DNA from 4 places in the Pectobacterium carotovorum genome. Region 4 is predicted to be linked to each of the others. Evidence: predicted binding sites of a transcription regulator. Region 4 holds the regulator's gene; each other region holds the start of a gene.
The links. The regulator CRP, encoded in region 4, controls carbon source genes, mostly activating them, when cyclic AMP is high. The targets are predictions, from matches to a motif close to ATGTGANNNNNNTCACAT.
Positions count from the first base shown of each region.

Region 1: a site for CRP is predicted at 2,360-2,377, ahead of yrbN (protein YrbN). Genes of this name have one in related genera too.
Region 2: a site for CRP is predicted at 2,056-2,073, ahead of cdd (cytidine deaminase). Genes of this name have one in related genera too.
Region 3: a site for CRP is predicted at 2,522-2,539, ahead of glpT (glycerol-3-phosphate transporter). Genes of this name have one in related genera too.

Region 1 covers NZ_JAXAFK010000002.1:391,715-395,757, forward strand. The annotation lists gene pnp (polyribonucleotide nucleotidyltransferase) at 1-1,254, shown strand, start outside; gene nlpI (lipoprotein NlpI) at 1,395-2,279, shown strand; gene yrbN (protein YrbN) at 2,390-2,461, shown strand; gene R9X49_RS13805 (DEAD/DEAH family ATP-dependent RNA helicase) at 2,454-4,043, shown strand, end outside.
Region 2 covers NZ_JAXAFK010000001.1:965,597-969,639, reverse strand. The annotation lists gene R9X49_RS04220 (GH12 family glycosyl hydrolase domain-containing protein) at 1-630, shown strand, start outside; gene R9X49_RS04215 (CidA/LrgA family protein) at 858-1,265, shown strand; gene R9X49_RS04210 (CidB/LrgB family autolysis modulator) at 1,265-1,960, shown strand; gene cdd (cytidine deaminase) at 2,133-3,023, shown strand; gene R9X49_RS04200 (NAD-dependent malic enzyme) at 3,232-4,043, shown strand, end outside.
Region 3 covers NZ_JAXAFK010000005.1:92,459-96,501, forward strand. The annotation lists gene glpQ (glycerophosphodiester phosphodiesterase) at 1-923, opposite strand, end outside; gene glpT (glycerol-3-phosphate transporter) at 999-2,348, opposite strand; gene glpA (anaerobic glycerol-3-phosphate dehydrogenase subunit A) at 2,663-4,043, shown strand, end outside.
Region 4 covers NZ_JAXAFK010000005.1:228,888-232,930, forward strand. The annotation lists gene R9X49_RS19360 (aminodeoxychorismate synthase component II) at 1-436, shown strand, start outside; gene argD (bifunctional acetylornithine/succinyldiaminopimelate transaminase) at 556-1,782, shown strand; gene crp (cAMP-activated global transcriptional regulator CRP) at 1,941-2,573, opposite strand; gene R9X49_RS19375 (OsmC family protein) at 2,948-3,355, shown strand; gene R9X49_RS19380 (phosphoribulokinase) at 3,469-4,043, opposite strand, start outside.

The sequences.
Region 1 (4,043 bases), on a different contig from region 4:
GCGGGTGAGATCCAGGAAATCCTGGGCAACGTCGAGAAAAACGTAGTGCGTAGCCGCGTACTGGCTGGCGAACCGCGTATCGATGGCCGTGAAAAAGACATGATTCGTGGTCTGGATGTGCGTACTGGCGTACTGCCGCGTACCCACGGTTCTGCGCTGTTCACCCGTGGTGAAACACAGGCGTTGGTTACTGCTACGCTGGGTACCGAGCGTGATGCGCAGACTATCGACGAGCTGACCGGTGAACGTACCGATCGCTTCCTGCTGCACTATAACTTCCCTCCGTACTCTGTTGGTGAAACCGGTATGGTTGGTTCACCTAAGCGTCGTGAAATCGGTCACGGTCGTCTGGCTAAGCGTGGCGTATTGGCCGTTATGCCGAAGGCGAGCGAGTTCCCGTACACCGTACGTGTGGTGTCTGAAATCACGGAATCCAACGGTTCTTCCTCCATGGCGTCTGTCTGCGGTGCTTCTCTGGCACTGATGGATGCGGGCGTGCCGATCAAATCAGCCGTTGCGGGTATCGCGATGGGTCTGGTGAAAGAAGGCGACAACTTTGTTGTTCTGTCTGACATTCTGGGTGACGAAGACCACCTGGGCGATATGGACTTCAAAGTGGCCGGTAGCCGTGAAGGTATCACCGCACTGCAGATGGATATCAAGATCGAAGGGATTACCCGTGAGATCATGCAGGTTGCTTTGAATCAGGCCAAAGGTGCACGTTTGCACATTCTGGGCGTGATGGAACAGGCAATCAGCACGCCGCGTGGCGATATCTCTGAATTCGCACCACGTATTCACACCATCAAAATCAGCACCGATAAGATCAAAGATGTCATCGGTAAAGGTGGTTCTGTGATTCGTGCGCTGACGGAAGAAACCGGCACCACGATTGAAATCGAAGACGATGGTACTGTGAAGATCGCTTCAACCGACGGCGAAAAAGCGAAACACGCGATTCGTCGTATTGAAGAGATCACTGCCGAAATCGAAGTTGGCCGCGTGTATCAGGGTAAAGTTACCCGCATCGTTGACTTTGGTGCTTTCGTCGCCATCGGCGGCGGCAAAGAAGGTCTGGTGCATATTTCTCAGATCGCCGACAAGCGCGTAGAGAAAGTGACTGACTACCTGCAAATGGGTCAGGAAGTACCGGTCAAGGTTCTGGAAGTTGATCGTCAGGGCCGCGTGCGCTTAAGCATCAAAGAAGCAACTGCGCAAACTCAGGAAGCGGCAACCCCGTCTTCTGAGGAATAACGACTGTTAGAAAACGGTCTTATGGCACCTTGTCTGATTATCATGGCAAGGTGCCACGTGTATCGTAAGGGTATGGATGTCCTTGCGTTGAGCGGTCCGGGACAGGATGTTCATCCAATGTTTGTCTTCGGGAGTGGGAAATGAAGCCTTTCTTGCGCTGGTGTTATGTTGCAACAGCACTCATGCTGGCAGGATGCAGCAACACGGATTGGCGTAAAGACGCAGTATTGGCGATTCCGTTACAGCCTACTTTACAGCAGGAAGTGATCCTGGCACGCATGGAACAAATCCTTGCAAGCCGGGCATTAACCGATGATGAGCGAGCACAGCTATTATATGAGCGCGGAGTGCTGTATGATAGTCTCGGGTTACGGGCATTGGCGCGGAATGATTTTTCACAAGCGCTGACGATCCGCCCTGATATTCCAGAAGTTTTTAACTATTTGGGTATCTATTTAACGCAGGCAGGCAATTTTGATGCTGCCTATGAAGCGTTTGATTCTGTACTAGAGCTTGATCCAACTTACAATTACGCGCGTTTAAACCGGGGCATCGCTTTGTATTACGGCGGCCGCTACCTGTTAGCGCAGGATGATCTGCTGGCGTTTTATCGAGACGATCCGAATGATCCTTTCCGTTCGTTGTGGCTGTATCTTGTGGAGCGAGAAATCAATCCAGAGACGGCCAAAATTGCGTTGAAAAAACGCTATGACGACGCCAAGAAAGGGCCTTGGGGATGGAATATTGTCGAATTCTACCTGGGCGGTATCAGTGAAAAAACACTGATGCAGCGTTTACAGGAAGAAGCTACGGATAACACTTCGCTCGCTGAGCATCTCAGTGAAACTGACTTCTATTTAGGTAAGCACTACCTAAGTCTGGGGGACAAGAACACCGCCTTGGCGCTGTTCAAGCTGACGGTTGCCAACAACGTCCATAACTTTGTTGAGCACCGCTATGCATTGTTGGAATTGGCGCTATTAGGCCAAGAGCAAGACGACCTATCAGGATCGGACCAGCAATAGCTGACGAACACGTAATCAGCCTGAAAAACTTCGGTTATCACCTTCACGGGTGAGGGCTTTTTTGTTCGCTTTTTAATCCAATTTGAGCCGGTTCACACTTTTCAATGAAAATGACTGAAAATTTTCACGACGAGTTATGTAGACTGGCCGCCATGTGTAATGAGGCACGTGTACATGACTGATTTAGTAACTTCTTTTGCCGATTTGGGGTTGAACACCTCTATCCTTAATGCCCTGACTGATTTGGGCTATGAAAAACCGTCTCCGATTCAGGCGGAATGTATTCCTCACCTGCTGAACGGTCGCGATGTGCTGGGTATGGCACAGACCGGTAGCGGTAAAACAGCAGCGTTCTCTCTGCCATTACTGAACAACCTGAAACCTGAACTTAAAGCACCACAAATTTTGGTGCTGGCACCGACCCGTGAGCTGGCGGTGCAGGTAGCAGAGGCCTGCAATGATTTCTCCAAACATATGCACGGCGTGAACGTCGTCGCACTGTACGGCGGCCAACGCTATGACGTGCAACTGCGCGCGCTGCGTCAGGGTGCGCAGATTGTCGTGGGTACGCCGGGTCGTCTGCTGGATCACCTGAAACGCGGTACGCTGGATCTGTCCAACCTGAGTGGTCTGGTACTGGACGAAGCTGATGAAATGCTGCGTATGGGCTTCATCGAAGATGTTGAAAACATCATGGCGCAGATCCCTGCTGAACATCAGACTGCGCTGTTCTCTGCGACCATGCCAGAAGCGATTCGCCGCATTACGCGCCGCTTCATGAAAGATCCGCAGGAAGTTCGCATTCAATCCAGCATTACCACGCGTCCAGACATCAGCCAGAGCTACTGGACGGTGCAGGGTATGCGTAAAAATGAAGCGCTGGTACGCTTCCTGGAGGCGGAGGATTTTGATGCGGCGATTATTTTCGTTCGTACCAAGAATGCGACGCTGGAAGTGGCTGAAGCCCTGGAACGTAGCGGTTACAACAGTGCTGCGCTGAACGGTGACATGAACCAGGCGCTGCGTGAGCAAACGCTGGAGCGTCTGAAAGATGGCCGTCTTGATATCCTGATCGCGACCGACGTTGCGGCGCGTGGTCTGGACGTTGAGCGTATCAGCCTGGTAGTCAACTACGATATCCCGATGGATGCCGAGTCTTACGTTCACCGTATTGGCCGTACTGGTCGTGCGGGTCGTGCGGGCCGTGCTCTGCTGTTTGTTGAAAACCGTGAGCGTCGCCTGCTGCGCAACGTTGAGCGCACAATGAAGCTGACTATTCCTGAAGTGGAATTGCCAAATGCTGAATTGCTGGGTCAACGCCGTCTGGCCAAGTTTGCCGCTAAAGTACAGCAGCAGCTGGAAAGCAGCGATCTGGATATGTACCGCGCGCTGCTGACGAAGCTGCAACCGCAGGAAGAGCTGGATATCGAAACGCTGGCTGCTGCGCTGCTGAAAATGGCACAGGGCGAACGTCCTCTGATTCTGCCACCGGATCCTGTGTTCCGTCCTCGTCGCGAATTCCGCGATCGTGATGATTCCCGTAGTGATTCACGTGGCGATCGTCGCCGCGATCCGCGCGATTCTCGTGACAGCCGTGACGGTGATCGTCCGCAACGTCGTGAGCGTCGTGATGCAGGTGAGATGGAGCTGTATCGCATCGAAGTGGGTCGTGATGATGGTGTTGAAGTTCGTCACATCGTTGGCGCGATTGCTAACGAAGGTGATATCAGCAGCCGCTATATCGGTAACATCAAGCTGTTCGCG
Region 2 (4,043 bases), on a different contig from region 4:
TGGGGAAAAGATGAAGTAAAAGGATGGCAGCAAACCGTTTTCTATAATAGCCCAACCAGCATGGGGTGGAACTGGCACTGGCCAAGCAGCAGCTCCAGCGTCAAAGCCTATCCGTCACTGGTGAGCGGCTGGCACTGGACTGCGGGCTATACGGCAAATAGCGGATTGCCGATAAGATTATCCAGCAATAAGAGCATCACCAGCAACGTCACCTATTCCATCAAAGCCACGGGGACGTACAACGCGGCTTATGATATTTGGTTCCACACTACCGATAAAGCCAGTTGGGACACGGCCCCTACTGATGAATTGATGATCTGGCTAAATAATACCAATGCTGGCCCTGCTGGTGATTATATTGAAACGGTTTTCCTCGGCGGCAGCAGCTGGAACGTATTCAAAGGTTGGATCAATGCGGGTAATGGTAAAGGCTGGAATGTCTTTTCTTTTGTTCGTACGTCCAATACCAATAACGCCTCGCTCAATATTCGCCATTTCACCAACTATCTGGTGGGAACCAAGAACTGGATGAGCAACACAAAATATATCAGTAGCGTTGAGTTTGGCACCGAGATCTTTGGCGGTGACGGACAGATCGACATCACCAAGTGGAGCGTAGACGTCAAATAACGATTAAGTCATCGCCTTCATTCCTTTCGGTTCAGCCCCGTCCCCATGCGATCGCCGGGGGCTGAACCGAATTTATCCCACCCAGCACGCTTTTTCATTTTCAGTCTGGACGGTCTTGTTCACCCTTTAAGCAAGCGTACCTTCCCTTCCTCAACAAGATTCGTGAGCTGTGGCACGTCAATTCCATTAGCGTTATGATAACCCCCTCAGCTAATCAGGAATTTCCCATGCGTAATACGTTCATCGTTTGCTGGCAGTATTTACGCGCTTTCGCATTGATTTATCTCTGCCTGCTGGCAGGCAATGCGGTATCCGCGTTACTTCCGTTCACTATCCCCGGCAGTATCATCGGCATGCTGGTCTTGTTCACCCTTCTCGCCTCGCAAATTCTGCCCGCGCAGTGGGTGAAACCGGGCTGCCACCTTCTTATTCGTCATATGGCGCTGCTGTTCGTCCCTATCGGCGTCGGCGTCATGAATTATTACGATCTGGTCAGCCAACAGTTTGGCCCCATCGTGGTTTCCTGCCTGATCAGTACCTTTATTGTGATGTTGGTTGTGGGTTTCAGTACCCAGATAATGCAGCGTGAACGAGCCATGGCTGGCGATCGCACGCCGCCGAAGGATAACGAATAATGTTCAGCTATTTGTGGTGGTCTCTGCCCCTCACCCTGATTGTCTTTTTCGCCGCACGTAAACTGGCCGTGCTGACCAGGCTCTCCCTGTTGAACCCGCTGCTGGTGTCGATGGCGATTATTATTCCGCTGCTGCTGGTGTTGAAGATTCCCTACGAGCACTATTTTCAAGGCAGTAAGGTCCTTAACGACCTGCTGCAACCGGCGGTGGTCGCGCTGGCGTTCCCGCTTTATGAGCAGTTACACCAAATTCGCGCCCGCTGGAAGTCGATCATCAGCGTGTGCTTCATCGGCAGCCTGACAGCCATTATCTCCGGCACGCTGGTGGCGCTGTGGATGGGCGCTTCGCCAGAAATTGCGGCCTCAGTGCTGCCTAAATCCGTCACCACACCAATTGCGATGGCCGTCGCCAGTTCTATTGGCGGTATTCCGGCTATCAGCGCCGTCTGCGTAATTTTTGTCGGTATTCTCGGTGCCGTATTAGGCCACAGCCTGTTCAACCGCGTGGGTATAAAAACCAAAGCCGCACGCGGGTTGTCAATGGGCACCGCCTCCCACGCCCTCGGTACGGCGCGCTGTGCGGAGGTTGATTATCAGGAGGGCGCATTCAGCTCACTGGCGCTGGTCATCTGCGGGATCATCACGTCGCTGATTGCTCCGTTTGTCTTCCCCGTACTACTGCACATCGCTAGTTGAGGCCAGAGAGGGACGGTGTGTATCTCGCATCGTCCACTATAAAATTGAGATACATCTCGCATTTAGAAGTTAATTTGCAGTCATTTCATTCAACAAAGAGATTTTGATCACAATTTATTGCTACTCTGCTACCTAACATGACGTCATTGACGGGTAAAAAGAGTAAGCCACTATGCATCTACGATTTGAAAACGCCTTCCAGCAATTACCTGCCAGTCTGCAAGCCGCGATCCGCCCACTGCTCGATAAACCGGATTTCGCCGCCATGCTAACCGCGGACGAAGTGAATGCCGTCTGTGAAGCCAGCCAGTTAGACACCGATGCATTGGCCTTTGCGTTATTGCCGCTGGCCGCCGCCTGCGCACAGGCACCTATCTCGAATTTTCAGGTTGGCGCGATTGCACAAGGGCTTAGCGGTAATTTCTACTTTGGTGCCAACATGGAGTTCAGTGCCGTTCAGCTTCAGCAAACGGTACACGCCGAGCAGAGCGCCGTCAGTCATGCCTGGCTGCGCAATGAGCGGGGATTGCAGGCCGTCACTGTGAACTACACGCCATGCGGCCACTGCCGCCAGTTTATGAACGAATTGCGCAATGCGGCATCGCTGCGTATTCAACTACCGGGTCGCCAGCCTGCCGTGCTCAGCCACTATCTGCCGGACTCCTTTGGCCCCGTCGATCTGCAAATTGATACCTTACTGATGGATGACGTCAACCACGGTGCAACCTTGCAGAATGTGAATGCACTTGCACGTCAGGCGCTGGATGCCGCCAACCGTAGTCATGCTCCCTATAGCAACGCCATTAGCGGCATCGCGTTGGAAACCTCAAGTGGCAATACCTATACCGGGCGCTACGCAGAAAATGCGGCATTCAACCCTAGCCTGCCACCTTTGCAAGCCGCATTAAATCTGATGAACCTTGCCGGTGAAGATCTGTGCACGGTGAAACATGCCGTTGTCGTTGAACGTCGCAATGCGGTTGTCAGCCACTGGGCAATTTCGCAAATTATGCTGGCCGAGTTGGGCTGCACCGACGTTGAACACCACTTTATTGAGGAATAACAGCGGAGGTATGTGCAGGATTTCAGCAAAGGGAAGTGTGAAAAACGAGAGGTGAATCGATAAAGCCTGCATTTCGACTAAGATGCAAGCCATCTGTAACTATTTTAATTAACAATTTCTGTACATATTCTCTGGGTAATTTAAGATCCGCAACAGTTTTTATCGACAACACCTGAGTTTTTTTCTGTTATCCGAAGAGTAAAAAGTCATGGAATTAGAATACGAAAGCAAACGTCCTCTCCATATTCCCTACGCTGGCCCAATCTTGCTTGAATTTCCCCTGCTGAATAAAGGCAGCGCGTTTACCGAAGAAGAACGCGCTAACTTTAACCTGCATGGTCTGCTGCCTGAAGCCGTCGAAACCATCGAAGAACAGGCAGAACGCGCCTGGCGTCAGTATCAGGAATTCAAACACGATATTGAAAAACACGTTTACCTGCGCAATATTCAGGATACCAACGAAACCCTGTTCTACCGCCTGTTGGACGGTCACCTCAGTGAGATGATGCCTATCATCTACACCCCGACCGTTGGCGAAGCCTGTGAGCACTTCTCCGATATCTATCGCCGCGCCCGTGGCCTGTTTATCTCCTACCCTAACCGCGCACATATCGATGATATGCTGCAAAACGCCACCAAACAGAACGTGAAAGTCATCGTTGTGACCGACGGTGAGCGTATTCTGGGTCTGGGCGATCAGGGCATCGGCGGCATGGGGATTCCAATCGGTAAGCTGTCGCTGTACACCGCGTGTGGCGGTATCAGCCCAGCCTACACCCTGCCCGTCGTTCTGGATGTCGGCACCAACAACCCGCAGCGCCTGAACGATCCGCTGTACATGGGCTGGCGCCATCCGCGTATCACGGATGACGAATATTATGAATTTGTTGACGAATTCATTCAGGCTGTGAAACGCCGCTGGCCGAACGTGCTGTTGCAGTTTGAAGACTTCGCACAGAAAAATGCGACACCGCTGCTGAACCGCTATCGTGACGAAATTTGTAGCTTTAACGATGACAT
Region 3 (4,043 bases), 140 kb from region 4:
TGTTGATGGGCGTCCTTCACCATGTCGGTAAAGGTGATGTTGTCAGACGTCGAACCTTTCTGGACGAGCATGTGGTAGTCCGGCCCGATACCATCGGCATAGGTTGCAATCTGCTGCATGGCGCCGGGCTTTTGCATCCAGTCGTAGTTGTAATTCACCCACGTCCCATCGGCCTGTTTCTCGTAGGTTTCATGCCAGTCGGTATAGGCAATCAACTGAATCAGGTTTAGGTCCATCTTCATCTGCGGCTGCAATTCGGTTTTGATGCGCTTTAGCTCGGCAACATCAAACGATTGCAGGAAGACCTTATCGCTTTTTTTCGTATAGCCATACTGCTTCAATACGGCCAGCGTTTCGCGCGCGATGTCTTTCCCTTCCTGATGGTGAAACCACGGTGCTTTGATTTCGGGGTAGAGGCCGATGTTCTTGCCGGTTGAGTGGTTCAGTCCCTGAATAAATTCAATTTCTTCCTGAAAGGTATGAATACGGAAGTCGGATTTCCACATCGGAAAACGGTTCGGGTAGCTCTGTACCTGCTTGCCGTCTTTGATGTCGAATCCTTCGGTAAATTTCAGTGACTTGATTTCTTTCAGCGTGAAATCGATGGCGTAAAAGCGTCCATCTTTGCGGGCACGTTGCGGAAAACGTTCCGCAACGTCGGTCACGCGATCCAGATAGTGGTCATGCAGGACAATCAGTGCGTTATCTTTGGTGAGCACCAGATCCTGCTCCAGATAATCGGCACCTTGAGCGTAGGCCATTGCCTTGGCCGGAAACGTATGCTCGGGCAGATAGCCGCTGGCACCGCGGTGGGCAATAACGATTTTGTCGGTTGATGAAGCGGAGCCACTCGCGTGACTGGAAGCACTAAGGGAAACGGAGAGTGCGAGGGCGGAGAGTAGGGATGTTACGGTAACGTTCATGCGATCAAACCTCTTTCTGTTGAGAGAAAGGAGGCGTCATCATGACGCCGCCAGAGGGATGCTTACAAGAGCGGGTTAAGCGCGGTTGGCTAACTCTGCTTTATGTTTTTTCTCATTCAGCATAACAACAATCAGCAGAAGTACCGCCAGAATGCTGCCGCCGATCATGACCATGAAGCCGCCATCCCAACCGAAGAAGTCAACGGTGTAGCCGACGATGGCGCTGGCGGCAACGGAACCACCGAGGTAGCCGAACAGACCGGTAAAGCCTGCTGCTGTCCCTGCTGCTTTCTTCGGTGCCAGTTCCAGCGCGTGCAGACCAATCAGCATAACCGGGCCGTAGATCAGGAAGCCGATGACGATCATACAGGCCATATCCACACCCGGATTACCGGCTGGGTTCATCCAGTACACGATGGTCGCTATCGTCACCAGTGTCATAAAGAACACGCCCGTTGCACCACGGTTGCCTTTGAACACTTTATCGGACATCCAGCCGCACAGCAGCGTACCCGGAATACCCGCGTATTCGTACAGGAAGTAGGCCCAGGACGATTTATCCAGTGCGAAGTGTTTCACTTCTTTCAGATAAGTCGGTGACCAGTCGAGGATGCCGTAACGCAGCAGGTAAACGAAGACGTTGGCGATAGCGATGTACCACAGCAGTTTGTTCGGGAAAACGTACTGCATGAAAATCTGCTTAGCTGTCAGTTCTTCTTCGTCTTTTTCATTGTAGTCAACCGGATAGTCGTTTTTGTACTCTTCAATCGGTGGCAAACCACAGGATTGCGGGGTATCACGCATCAGGGCAAATGCGATTAGCGCAACCAGAATCGCGGCGAAAGCAGGCATGTAGAGTGCGGCTTTCCAGTCGTTAAACCAGGCCATACCCAGCAGGAACAGCAGAGGCGGAAGCCCGCCGCCGACGTTGTGAGCACAGTTCCATACGGATACGATGCCGCCACGCTCTTTCTGCGACCACCAGTGAACCATGGTGCGTCCACACGGTGGCCATCCCATTCCCTGGAACCAACCGCACAGGAACAGCAGGACGAACATAATCGCGATGCTTGATGTCGCCCACGGCACGAAGCCCATGAACAGCATCACGGCGGCCGCCAGAATCAGACCGGCAGGCAGGAAAACCCGTGGGTTGGAACGGTCAGATACCGAACCCATGATGAATTTGGAAAAGCCGTAGGCGATAGAGATACCGGACAGCGCAAAGCCAAGGTCACCGCGTGAGAAGCCCTGTTCAATCAGGTAAGGCATTGCCAGTGTGAAGTTTTTGCGTACCAGATAGTAGGCGGCGTAGCCAAAAAAGATCCCCATGAAGATCTGCCAGCGCAGACGGCGATAGAGGGGATCGACACGATCCTGCGACACGCGTGGCTGGTGGGCGGCGGGCCTAAAAATACTCAGCATAGATATCTCCAATGCGAAAAAAAACGATAGCTTTTTTGTTCTATTACGAACGTTATTGTAAGGGGCTAGCGTGCAAATGAGTGTGATTCATGACGCTAATGTTACACTTTTATGAAACTGTGACGATTTTTGCGCTCATGTTAACAGAATCGGAAAATTCCACAGTGTGGTTTTAGTGATGTAAATCACACTTATTGTTTTTAAACGCCCCTTTGTTTTCGTTTAGTGTTCGTTTTTGCTCTTTATCAAACATTAACCCTTCTTTCTGTGTCCCAATAGCAACATATATCCCCTCCGCCTTAAGCGAGAACACAATGCGAACAAACGAGAACTGGCGTGAAACTGACGTGGTTGTCATCGGCGGTGGTGCGACGGGGGCAGGTACTGCACGGGATTGCGCCCTGCGCGGACTGCGCTGCCTGTTGCTTGAGCGTTATGATATTGCGACTGGGGCAACCGGGCGTAATCACGGCCTATTACACAGCGGCGCCCGCTATGCGGTTACCGATGGCGAGTCTGCCCGCGAATGTATTGAAGAGAATCAGATTCTCCGGCGGATTGCCCGCCACTGTATTGAACCTACCGACGGTCTGTTTATCACGTTGCCGGAAGACGATCTCGGCTGGCAGGCGCAGTTTATTACCGCCTGCCAGCAGGCGGGGATTCGCGCGCAGGCGATAGATCCGCAGGAAGCGCTGCGGCTGGAACCCGCGGCTAATCCGGCGCTGATTGGAGCGGTGCGCGTGCCGGATGGTTCTGTCGATCCCTTTCGCCTGACGGCAGCCAACATGATCGATGCCTGCGAGCACGGCGCGGAAGTCTTGACCTATCATGAAGTTATCGGACTGATTCGTCAGGGCGATCGGGTTACCGGCGTGCGCGTTTTCGACCATAAAAAAGGTGTGGAAACGGAAATATACGCACAGGTGGTCGTCAACGCTGGCGGTATCTGGGGACAACACATTGCGGAATATGCCGATCTGCGCGTGCGTATGTTTCCGGCAAAAGGCGCACTGCTGATTCTTGGGCACCGCATCAACAACATGGTGATCAACCGCTGCCGTAAACCGGCGGATGCCGACATTCTGGTGCCGGGCGATACCATTTCGCTGATTGGTACGACCTCAACTCACATCGACTACGACCAAATCGACAATATGCTGGTGACGCCTGCTGAGGTGGAAACGCTGATGCGCGAAGGTTCCATGCTGGCGCCGTCGCTGGCGAGCACGCGAATTTTGCGCGCCTATGCTGGCGTCCGTCCTCTTGTTGCCAATGACAGTGACCCCAGCGGGCGTAGCGTAAGTCGCGGCATTGTGCTGCTCGACCATGCCAGCCGCGACGGGCTGGAAGGGTTTATCACGATCACCGGCGGCAAGCTGATGACCTACCGACTGATGGCGGAGTGGGTGACGGACGCCATCTGCAAAAAGCTGGGCCATGACGTGGCCTGCTCGACAGCGCAGACGCCGCTGCCCGGTTCTGAATCGCTGGATGAAGTGAAAACCGTTCCTCACGCCCTGTCTGCTTATCCTGCGGCAAAACCGCTCTCGGCCCCGCTGCGTGGTTCAGCGATTTATCGCCACGGTGAACGTGCTGGAAGAATGCTGTCCGGCGAGCGTCTGGACCGCAGTCTGGTGTGCGAATGTGAGGCCGTGACGGCAGGGGAGGTGCGCTACGCCGTGGAATCGTTGC
Region 4 (4,043 bases):
GGTCATTTCACCGGGCCCTTGTACGCCGGATGAGGCGGGCATTTCACTGGCTGCAATCCGCCACTTCGCCGATAAATTGCCTATTCTGGGCGTGTGCCTTGGTCATCAGGCGATGGGGCAAGCGTTCGGCGCACGCGTGGTGCGGGCACGACAGGTCATGCATGGGAAAACGTCTGCGATTGCGCATAGCGACACGGGGGTTTTCACGGGGTTGGCTCAGCCGTTGACGGTTACCCGCTACCATTCACTCATTATTGATTCCGCCTCGTTACCTGATTGCTTTGAGATCACGGCCTGGAGCGAATCGGAAGGAAAACGTGACGAGATTATGGGAATCCGCCATCGCGTATTGCCGCTGGAGGGGGTGCAGTTTCACCCAGAGAGCATTCTCAGCCAGCAAGGTCATCAACTTTTGGATAATTTCCTTAAAATTTAGCCATATAGAGAGTTATTCTCTCCAATAACCGATTTAATATTGCCTGTGATTGATTTTTTATGCATATTTATTGACTATATTTTCATTCCGACATGATGGACAGCAGAGTGAGGCAGCAAATGGCAGCAGAGCAGAAAGCAGTGACACGGGATACTCACGATAAAGTGATTTTGCCAGTTTATGCACCCGCGAAGTTTGTACCCGTTAAAGGTAAAGGGAGCCGCGTCTGGGATCAGGACGGCCGCGAGTATATTGATTTCTCCGGTGGCATTGCGGTTACGGCACTGGGTCACTGCCATCCTGCGCTGGTGAACGCATTGCAGCAACAGGGTGAAAAGCTGTGGCACACCAGCAATATTTTCACCAACGAACCTGCGCTACGCCTCGCCAGTAAACTGATTGATGCCACTTTTGCCGATCGCGTGTTCTTTGTTAACTCCGGCGCTGAAGCTAACGAAGCGGCATTTAAGCTGGCACGTCACTATGCGGTTAAACGTCATAGCCCGTATAAAACCAAGATCATCGCCTTCTACAATGCATTCCATGGTCGGACGCTGTTCACCGTCTCGGTTGGCGGACAGCCTAAATATGCCGATGGCTTCGGGCCTAAGCCTGCGGATATTGTCCATGTTCCTTTCAACGATCTGGCTGCGGTCAAAGCAGTGATGGACGATCACACCTGCGCAGTCGTGCTGGAGCCGATTCAGGGCGAGGGCGGTATTACGCCTGCTACGCCTGAGTTTTTGCAAGGCGTTCGCGATCTGTGCGATCAGCATAAGGCGCTGCTGGTGTTTGATGAAGTGCAGAGCGGGATGGGGCGTACTGGCAAACTATTCAGCTACATGCACTACGGTATTACGCCGGATATCCTCACCACCGCTAAAGCGCTGGGTGGCGGCTTCCCGATTAGCGCGATGCTGACGACGGAAGAGATCGCTTCTGTGATGACGGTTGGGGTACACGGCACCACCTATGGCGGTAACCCGCTTGCCTGTGCGGTGGCGGAAGCCGCGCTGGATATCATTAACACACCGGAAGTGCTGTCAGGCGTGGCGAATCGGCACGATCGCTTTGTTAGTGAACTGGAGAAAATCAACCAGCAGTACGGCGTATTCGAGCAGGTTCGCGGTATGGGGCTCCTGCTGGGGGCAGAACTGAAACCGCAGTGGCATGGCCGCGCAGGCGAGTTTCTGGCTGCTGCAACGGCTCAGGGTCTGATGGTGCTGATGGCTGGGCCGAACGTAATTCGCTTTGTGCCGTCTTTGATCATTGATGAAGACGATATTGTGCAGGGGATGGATAAGTTCGCCAAAGCCGTCGCGCAGGTCGTTAACGCAGCAAACTGAGTGGCGTTCTTAAAAGCGCAGCGATAAAAAAACGTAGGGAACGTTTTTCAACGTCGCTTGCGACGGCCCGAAGGGTGGCGAGCAGGAAGCTCGCCATAAAAAAAAGCGTGAGGCCGAGGCTTCACGCTTTTTTATTGGTAGGGTACAGCGACAGGGATTTAGCGAGTGCCGTAAACGACAATCGTTTTACCGTGCGCAGAGATCAGGTTCTGGTCTTCTAACATTTTCAGAATGCGACCCACGGTTTCACGCGAGCAGCCAACGATTTGCCCAATTTCCTGACGGGTAATTTTTATTTGCATGCCATCTGGATGCGTCATGGCATCAGGTTGTTTGGCCAGGTTGAGTAGAGTTTGAGCAATACGGCCGGTCACATCAAGGAAGGCGAGGTTGCCGACTTTCTCTGAGGTAACCTGGAGTCTGCTTGCCATTTGCGCAGACAGACGCATGAGGATATCTGGGTTAACCTGGATGAGCTGGCGGAATTTTTTATAGGAAATTTCAGCCACTTCACAGGCGGTTTTTGCCCGAACCCAGGCGCTGCGTTCCTGACCTTCTTCAAACAGGCCGAGCTCGCCGATAAAATCGCCCTGATTGAGGTAGGAAAGAATCATTTCCTTGCCTTCTTCATCTTTGATTAGCACTGCGACAGAGCCTTTCACGATGTAGTAAAGCGTTTCTGCTTTTTCACCTTGGTGAATCAGCGTGCTCTTCGATGGATACTTATGGATATGACAATGGGAAAGGAACCATTCGAGAGTTGGGTCTGTTTGCGGTTTGCCGAGAACCATTCGCTATCATCCTCTGTTGTAATTCACTGCGCAAATTACAGGGGTCAGAGTTCCCTGTACGGCGTGTTTAACTGCTAAAAAAATAAAATTCAGTCTAGGCAGAATGACGTCAGGGAATATACTGGAACCACTGTACCCTTGATTTTCCGGTTGCTGCCTTGCCGCATCGTAAACGTGGCTGGGTATATCTGGCCACGCAATCATCTTCTTCGTTTCTGGGTTTGTCCAGAAAAGGTCTATTCTATTTTCGTTTTAACACAGCTTTAAGGACGTGTCTTGTGTTGTCTCGCTTCAGCATGACAAAGCTCTGATTAACGCTGGTTTTTGTACAGTAACGGTATAAATTTTCAAAAAATTTTTAGTGGAGAGGCACCATGCAGGCACGGGTAAAATGGGTTGAAGGCTTAACGTTTTTGGGCGAATCCGCGTCAGGGCACCAGATCTTGATGGACGGTAATTCCGGTGATAAAGCGCCCAGTCCGATGGAGATGGTGTTGATGTCTGTGGGGGGATGCAGCGCGATTGATGTCGTGTCGATTCTGCAAAAAGGCCGCAACGATGTGGCGGACTGTGAAGTGAAGTTGACGTCAGAGCGCCGGTCTGAAGCGCCGCGTTTATTTACCCATATCAATCTGCATTTTATCGTGACGGGAAAAGGGCTGACCGACAAAGCCGTTGAGCGAGCTGTCGCACTATCAGCGGAAAAATACTGCTCTGTGGCACTGATGCTAGGCAAAGCCGTTGAGGTAACGCACAGCCACGAAATTAGAGTGCTGGAATAATCCCTTTCTCTGAGCACTCATTCTGGTCACTTAAGCCTGTTATTAGGGGAAACACAGGGGGAGATTCCCGTCGGGAGGCCTCACCCCTGTGGTCGCCCCGTATATCTTGATGCTTATTCGATGGTTTTCCCTTCAATTAACCGCTGCACCAGCGGTGCCATGATGAGCTCCATCGCCAGCCCCATTTTCCCGCCGGGAACGACCAGCGTGTTGATGTGGGAGATAAACGATCCCTGCAACATGGCGAGCAGATAGGGATAATCAATATTATCCAACCCCTGAAAGTGAATGACGACGAAGCTTTCATCCAGCGAGGGAATCGACTTGGCAGCAAACGGGTTGGAGGTGTCCACGGTGGGCACGCGCTGGAAGTTGATGTGCGTACGAGAGAACTGCGGAGTGATGTAGGTGATGTAGTCTTCCATTGAGCGGACGACGGAATCCATGACCGCTTCACGCGAGTGACCGCGTTCATTGACGTCACGAATCAGCTTTTGGATCCATTCCAGGTTGACGATCGGCACCACGCCGACGAGCAAATCTACATGCTGTGCCACGTCGTTTTGGTCGGTGACCACGCCACCGTGCAGCCCTTCATAAAACAGGATGTCGGTGGGTTCCGGCATCGGCTCCCACGGCGTGAATGTCCCGGGAACCTGATTATAGGGAATCGCTTCATCGTAAGTAT